2 regions of the Exiguobacterium sp. s64 genome follow, and region 2 is predicted to be linked to the other one. Evidence: predicted binding sites of a transcription regulator. Region 2 holds the regulator's gene; the other holds the start of a gene.

Region 1 (4,217 bases), 120 kb from region 2:
AACAAGAGGAACTCCTCGCCGCCCCAACGGACGGCAATGCCGTCGGTCCGCGTGAGCGCAGAGGCGACTTGTTTGAGCACGAGGTCGCCGCAGTCGTGACCATGCCGTTCATTGAACGACTTGAAATGGTCGATGTCGGCCAAGACGACCGCATACGGGCGTCCCGACAAGACCGCTTCACGGATCGCCTCTTCGATTAAACGGTATCCGGTCGTACGATTATAGAGACCGGTCAGACCGTCCCGCGAGGCGAGGGTATGTAGCCGTTCGTTCGTCTGTTCGAGTTCGGACGTCACCTCGACGACCGCCCCTTCGAAGATGAATGACAGCCCGGCGATCAAGGCGATGGTCGCGAGTAAACATGTTACCCCGATGACTTGCTCGAAAGTCGGGCCGAGCGGCGATGTCCCGTCCGTCACGTTCACATATAAATAGCCATAGATTCCCATGGCGAGCATCGTCGAGGCGATTCGGATGGCCCGGCTCACGTTCGGCATGAAGAACACGCCATAGGCGACCGTGAGGATAAAGTAGTGGACGTTCGCGCCCCAGCCGAGGACGATTGTCGAGATGATGGCGTTGTAGACGACTTCGACGAAGAGACCGATGAAGAACGTCCGATAATATCGTTTATGTACAAAATAAAAAGACAATGTGTAATAGAGAACGCTGAGTACGTTCGACCAGGCAAGGACGGTTACGTCAAGTCGCCAAAACGTGATCAAGAACACGACATGGATGAGCCAAGCGAACACGTTCCCATAAAAAGTGATGCGGTAATTATATAGTGTACCGCGACGTTCCTCATAAGCTGTTCCCACGCGAACACCTCCTTTTTTCAGTATACCGAACCCATCCTCATTTGCCCATGCCTATCCAACAATCGATTAAAATTGACACGCACAAACGCCTTTAAATCGCACGTATAGTTGCGTGAAATAGATATTTCACGCAACGTTCGCTCACACTTCATTTTCATCCGAGACACACATCGACCTGTGATCCGGAGAAATAACGTCATATAATCCGGTTTACATAATAAGTTATGGTGAACCAATTGATTTGTTTTAAAAATTTGAAAGAGTTACAGTTGTATGATAAAAGAAAATAAAGCTTGAAACGGTGATTCAGGTAAAGGTACACTGAGAACGTAAACAAAAGGGGGATTTCAGGATGGACGATCAACGTTTGAAACAATGGCTCACCGAGGCGAAGACGATTGCTGTCGTCGGCGTGTCAGCGAACCCGAACAAGACCGCGAACCAAATCGCAGACTATTTGATCTTGCAAGGTTACACAGTCATCCCTGTCAATCCAACGCTCGAGACGTGGAACGGACGCAAAGTCTATCCGACGGTCGAGAGCATCCCGGGGCGCGTCGATATCGTCGACGTCTTCCGACGCAATGAGTATTTGGCCGGCGTGGCCGAAGATGCCGTCCGACATGGGGATGTCGGTCTCGTCTTCAACCAGCTCGGGCTCACCAGCCCGGACGCCGAGCGGATCGCTCGCGATGCCGGACTCGACTACATCGAAAATCGATGCATCTATGTCGAGCACGCCCGCCTTCTCGGTTAAGACCTACCTCCTTGGTAGGTCTCCTTTTTTTCACGAGCCCCGCTCGCGGAGGGAGGCTTGCCAGAATCTAAAAACAGCTATACAATAGGATAGAAAAACGAACGTGTGTTCGAAATTGAGGTGACGAAGATGTCAACAGACTTATTTAATTACAATGAAGACGCCATCCAGGTGCTCGAAGGACTGACTGCTGTCCGGAAACGTCCGGGGATGTATATCGGTTCGACCGACCATCGCGGCTTGCACCATCTCGTCTATGAGATCGTCGATAACGCGATCGATGAGGCGCTCGCCGGATTCGGTGGCCAAATCGACGTGACCATCCATAAAGATGACGCGATCACGGTACGCGACCACGGGCGTGGTATGCCGACCGGGATGCACGCCTCCGGGAAACCAACGCCAGAGGTCATCTTCACGGTCCTCCACGCCGGCGGTAAGTTCGGCCAAGGTGGCTACAAGACGTCAGGTGGACTCCACGGGGTCGGCGCCTCGGTCGTGAACGCACTCTCGAGCAAGGTCCTCGTCACGATTTATCGCGACGGCAAAGTGTTCGAGCAGACGTTTGCCGACGGCGGGATTCCGCAGACGACGCTCCTCGAGACCGGAAAGACGCGTCAGACGGGGACGAGCGTCTACTTCAAACCGGACGCCTCGATCTTCTCGACGACGACATATAACTACGACACGCTCGCTGAACGGCTCCGTGAATCGGCATTCCTGTTAAAAGGATTGACGATCACGTTGACGGACGAGCGTTCGGATAAAGAAGAGACGTTCCATTACGAGGAAGGGATTGCCGAGTTCGTCCAATATTTGAACGACGACAAGGCGACGCTTCATCCGATCGTCTACTTCGAAGGGACGGAGAACGATATCGAGCTAGAGCTCGCCTTCCAGTTCACGGACGCCTATTCTGAGAACGTCCTCTCGTTCGTCAACAACGTCCGGACTCGTGACGGCGGCACGCACGAGGTCGGCGCCAAGACGGCGATGACCCGCATCGTGAATGAATACGCCCGTAAGAACGGATTGTTGAAAGAAAAAGACAAGAACCTCGACGGCGGTGATGTCCGCGAAGGCTTGACGCTCATCGTCTCGGTACGGATCCCGGAAGAGTTCCTCCAGTTCGAGGGACAGACGAAATCGAAACTCGGTTCGCCCGAGGCACGTACGAGCGCTGATGGTGTCATGGCCAAACAACTGACGATTTTCCTCGAGGAGAACCCGCAGATGGCGACGATGCTCATCAAGAAGGCGATCCGCGCCGCCCAGGCCCGCGAAGCCGCCCGGAAAGCCCGGGAAGAGGCGCGCAACGGCAAGAAGAAGAAACGTTCGAGCATCTTGAACGGAAAACTGACGCCGGCGACGTCGAAGAACGCCGCCAAGAACGAACTGTTCCTCGTCGAGGGTGACTCGGCCGGCGGTTCGGCTAAACAGGGCCGTGACCGGACGTTCCAGGCCATCCTGCCGCTGCGCGGGAAGGTCATCAACTCGGAGAAGTCGAAACTTCAGGACATCATGAAGAATGAGGAAATCAATACGATCATCCACGCGATCGGGGCCGGGGTCGGCCACGACTTCGACCTTGAGGACTGCAATTTCGACAAAATCATCATCATGACCGATGCCGATACGGACGGGGCCCACATCCAAGTGCTCCTGTTGACGTTCTTCTTCCGTTATATGCGCCCTCTCGTCGAGGCTGGCAAAGTGTTCGTCGCCTTGCCGCCGCTCTATCGGATTTCGAAAGGGAAAGGCAAGTCGGAACAGTTCGAGTACGCTTGGGACGAAGAGGCGCTCGAGAAGCTCGTCAAAGTGTATAAGAAGGGCTATATCCTCCAGCGCTACAAAGGTCTCGGTGAGATGAACGCCGACCAGCTATGGGAGACGACGATGAACCCCGACACACGGACGCTCATCCGTGTCACGGTCGACGATGCTGCCGTCGCCGACAAGCGTGTCTCGGTGCTCATGGGGGACAATGTCGTCCATCGCCGGGAGTGGATCGAGGAGAACGTCGCCTTCGGCCTCCAGGAAGATGATTCGATCATCGCCAATGAACACGTGACTAAAGCGATTGAGGAAGTGATGTAACGATGTCGACGATTCAACACATTTTAAACTTGTCGCTCGAACAGGTCGTTGGTGACCGCTTCGGGCGTTACTCGAAATATATCATCCAGGACCGGGCCCTCCCGGACGCACGCGACGGCCTCAAACCCGTTCAGCGCCGCATCCTGTATGCGATGCACCATGAAGGCAACACGAACGAGAAACCGTACCGCAAATCGGCGAAGACGGTCGGGAACGTCATCGGTAACTATCACCCGCACGGTGACAGTTCCGTCTATGAGGCGATGGTACGCCTATCGCAGGACTGGAAGTTGCGTTACCCGCTCATCGACATGCACGGGAACAACGGCTCGATGGACGGCGACTCGGCCGCCGCGATGCGATATACCGAGGCCCGTCTGTCGAAGATTGCCGGCGTCATGCTGACGTCGATCTCGAAGAACACGGTCGACTATACGCCGAACTTTGACGATTCGACCGAAGAGCCGCTCGTTTTGCCGTCACTCCTCCCGAACCTGCTCATGAACGGGACGACGGGGATCTCTGCCGGTTATGCGACCGAG
Region 2 (4,217 bases):
GGGAACGCTCGATGTCAGCGCTCGAACGCTTCACACAGAAGTCGTCTTCTGAATTTGCGATCAGGTCTTTTTTGTTGCGGGAACCAACGCGTGTGATGAACCAAATGACAGCTTGGGCCATTCATCCGAACGAACATGTTCGGCGTTTGGCGAGTGAGGGTTGTCGTCCTCGCCTTCCGTGGGCGGAATCGTTACCCATGTTCAAAGAAGACCCAGCTCCAGTGTTGGAGATTTTAGAGTTGTTAAAAGAAGATCCATCATTATATGTGAGAAAAAGTGTCGCTAACAACCTCAACGATATCTCGAAAGATCACCCAGAAGCTGTACTCGCAGTCTCGCGACGATGGCAGGGCGAGCATCCTCATACCGATTGGATCATTAGACACGGATGCCGGACACTGATCAAGTCAGCCCATCCTGACGCGTTAACGATATTCGGTTATACGCAGGAAACAAATTTAACCGTCGACTCATCGATTTCTATACATCCGAACGTGATCCGCATAGGGGAGGCGTGCGAGATTCAGTACGATGTGTCCATTCGTCCAGGGGATGCTGCTTATGTTCGTATCGAATACGCGATTGAGTTTATAAAGGCCAACGGGAAAGCGAGTCGTAAAGCATTCCTGCTAGCGAATAGAACCGTCGCTGGGGGTGCGCGACTTGCAGCGACCAGAGTGCACGACTGGTCAGATTTGACGACCCGTCGGCATTATCCAGGGGAGCATCGTGTCGTCTTGTTGGTAAATGGACGAGAAGTGGCTGAAAATCATGTCATGTTGCATAAAAGTTGTTGAACTTCTATATAATAAACGGTTCGAAAAAGGGCAACCCAGTCTAATAGACGGGTTGCCCTTTTAGGTGTATGGCATAAGCATTTGCTTAAAACGCACGTTTGAAGAACGTCGATGCATAGTCGAGCGTCGTATGTAGCGTCGTCGCGAAGACGAGTCCGAAGAAGCAGGCTGCCCCGTTCAGGTCGAGCCACGATTTGGCAGCTTCCTCATACGGCGTGAACGTGAGCACGAGCGTGAGCGGGAAACCGAGATAGATGACCCGGATCAGATCGCTCAAGAGCGGCAAATGCGAGAATAACGACCGATGGGGCATAAGCTTCACGTAAGGGAGCCAAAAGCCCCGAAGCGGTCCCCATCGATAATAGGCGTCCGACTTCAAGTCGAGGTCCGGGGAGAGCCAGAACGTCCCGATCAGGGCGCCGAATAGGAACACGGTCGGAACATCGATGTCAATAAAAGGCGTGGCAATCGCAAGAGCACCGATTGCCACGAGATTCGTACGGGTATGTGTCTTGCCACTCGCCATTAGTGAATCGTGCGGTATACACCGATGACCTTCCCTAAAATCGACACGTTATCGAAATACATCGCTTCGAGCTCGTCGTTCTCCGGCTGGAGGCGAACTTTCGAAGCTTCTTTATAAATCCGCTTCACGGTCGCTTCACCTTCATCCGTCATGGCGACGACAATCTCTCCATTGTCGGCCGTGTTCTGTTGACGGACGAGGACGCGGTCCCCATCCAAGATCCCCGCGTTAATCATCGAGTCTCCTGAGACAGAGAGCATGTAGACGTTGTCGGAACCGACGACGTGAGCCGGGAGCGGGAAGTGTTCTTCCACGTTCTCGATGGCCGTGATCGGCGTACCGGCTGTGACTTTCCCGATGACCGGCACGTACATGACGGCATCGTGGTCTTCGACGACGGACATCTCTTCATCCAAAATCTCGATGGCGCGTGGCTTCGTCTTATCACGTCGAATCAATCCACGCTTCTCAAGACGGTCCAAGTGACCGTGTACAGTCGAGCTCGATGCGAGCCCGACAGCCTCGCCAATTTCGCGGACCGAAGGGGGATACCCTTTCGCCCGAACCTCAGCTTTTATAAAATCAAGAATCTGTTGTTGTCTTGCTGACATTTTTTTCAATGGATTTCACCTCGATTATGTCGAATAACCTGCGAACGCATCCTATTCTTTATGGGTTTAGTTTAACACAAGAACACATGAGCGCACAAACATTCGTTCGTTTTTTTCTGCTTGACCGAACAGAAGTTCTTGTTTTATGATGAGAACAGATAAACGAACAGACGTTCTCGAGAACGTGTATTCTTATTACCAGGAGGCAATGATTATGAGAGACACAATCAATGGAATCATCTTAGTCGGCATGTTGGCACTCGGTATGTTCGTATTTTTCGCGGTCGGAGAGCTTCGTGACAACGAAGCGGTCGTCGTGACCGAACAAAAAGTCGAACACAGTATTGAAGAAGAAGTCGCCTTGAAAGAGGCGGAGACGCTCGAAGCGCACATTCTCGCTAAACGGGATGAGGAAAAAGACGACAAGACGACGTGGTTCGCCGCCGAATAATCGTTTCTGATTGCGAACATCCCTTCATCCTGTGTATCGTAGAGGGCGAATGGAAAGAAAGGAAGTGACGCGATGCGAGTCGTCATTTATTGTCGCGTATCGACGAACAAGTCCACCCAAGAGACGTCGCTCAGTCGTCAGGCGGACGAATTGAAGCAGATGGCGAGACGTCTTGATGCTGAGGTGGTCGATGTGATCAGTGAACAAGAGAGCGGGTATGAGGTCAATCGGGCGGGACTGCTCGATCTATTGGAGCACGTCTCGACGTCCGATCTCGATGCCGTGCTCGTGAGCGATGACAGCCGTCTCGGACGGGGAAATGCAAAAATCGCTATCTTGCATACGCTCATGAAACATAACGTGCGCTTGTTGACGATGCAGTCGTCCGATGAATATATCGTCTCCGACGCCGAGAAGATGGTACTCGAGATCGTCAGTGTCGTCGAAGAGTATCAACGAAAGATCCATAACGCTAAAATTTCACGCGGAATGCGTCGGGCGGTCGCGAACGGATTTAATCCGCATCGGAATATCCAGCACCATGACCAGGGAGGCCGGAGCCGAATCGAAGTTCCGATTGAAGAAATCGTCCAATTGCGTGAACGTGGACTCACGTTCGCTGAAATTGCCGCCACCCTCCGCGGTTTTGGTTATGAGGTATCGAAAGCGACCGTGAACCGGCGCTACTTGGAGCACGTGTCGGTACCAGAAACTTGATTCCTGCTCGCTGATTTTGTACAGTAGAAGGACAAATTCAGTAGAGAGGGGGCGAGCCCGATGCTAGCACCTGAACAGTTGGAGCGAATCAATTTCCTCGCCAACAAAGCAAAGACAGATGGTCTGTCACCACAAGAGATGGACGAGCAGCAAGCGCTGCGCCAACAATATTTGCAAGCGTTCCGCCAATCATTCAAATCACAGATGATGGGAATGAAGGTCGTCGATCCGGAAGGAAACGACGTAACGCCAGAAAAATTAAAAGATGAGCAGGAACGTTACCGCTCAGAATGACCATGAATGCACATCCTATTTCATATAGGATGTGCATGTTTGTTATACGCGAACGTTGATCAGGGGGACTCATTGATGCGTTTTCAAACGAAAGGAAGTAAACGATTCCATTTAATGTGTTATACTAATTAATTAGTTGTGACACACGAATGAGTGTGCTAAAATATGACGGGTAGAAACTTTGTTAACAACAGAGAGGATGAAATTAGTGGAAACAACTACTAAAGAATTATTAGCGATTAACTCGATTCGGACGCTCTCAATCGACGCGGTCCAAAAAGCGAACTCAGGTCACCCGGGTATGCCGATGGGTGCGGCTCCGATGGCGTTCACACTTTGGACGGACAAAATGCGTCACAACCCGAAAAACCCGAACTGGTTCAACCGTGATCGGTTCGTCCTTTCAGCGGGACACGGTTCGATGCTCTTGTACTCGCTTCTTCACTTATCTGGTTACGATCTCTCAATGGACGATCTCAAATCGTTCCGCCAAATGGATTCGAAAACGCCTGGGCATCCAGAGTACCGTCACACGGCAGGTGTCGACGCGACGACTGGACCGCTCGGACAAGGGATCGCCATGGCTGTCGGGATGGCAATGGCAGAGAAACATTTGGAAGCGACGTACAACCGCGATGAGTTCAAAGTGGTTGACCACTTCACATACGGGATTTGCGGAGACGGTGACTTGATGGAAGGCGTATCGGCAGAAGCTGCTTCGCTCGCTGGTCACTTGAAACTTGGCAAACTCGTCGTCCTTTACGATTCAAATGATATCTCGCTTGACGGCGACCTTCACAAATCGTTCTCGGAAAGCGTTG

What was found. The regulator LexA, encoded in region 2, represses DNA repair genes until DNA is damaged. The targets are predictions, from matches to a motif close to CGAACATATGTTCG.
Region 1: parE (DNA topoisomerase IV subunit B) is a predicted target of LexA. The motif match lies at 1,677-1,690, and genes of this name have one in related genera.

What each region holds. Positions count from the first base shown of each region.
Region 1 covers NZ_JACSLH010000002.1:34,753-38,969, reverse strand. Annotated here, with positions in the region: gene KNP64_RS14960 (GGDEF domain-containing protein) at 1-821, opposite strand, end outside; gene KNP64_RS03750 (CoA-binding protein) at 1,174-1,578, shown strand; gene parE (DNA topoisomerase IV subunit B) at 1,708-3,675, shown strand; gene parC (DNA topoisomerase IV subunit A) at 3,678-4,217, shown strand, end outside.
Region 2 covers NZ_JACSLH010000002.1:158,753-162,969, reverse strand. Annotated here, with positions in the region: gene KNP64_RS04390 (DNA alkylation repair protein) at 1-797, shown strand, start outside; gene KNP64_RS04385 (metal-binding protein) at 883-1,323, opposite strand; gene lexA (transcriptional repressor LexA) at 1,323-1,943, opposite strand; gene KNP64_RS04375 (hypothetical protein) at 2,149-2,385, shown strand; gene KNP64_RS04370 (YneB family resolvase-like protein) at 2,458-3,102, shown strand; gene KNP64_RS04365 (DUF896 domain-containing protein) at 3,163-3,396, shown strand; gene tkt (transketolase) at 3,596-4,217, shown strand, end outside.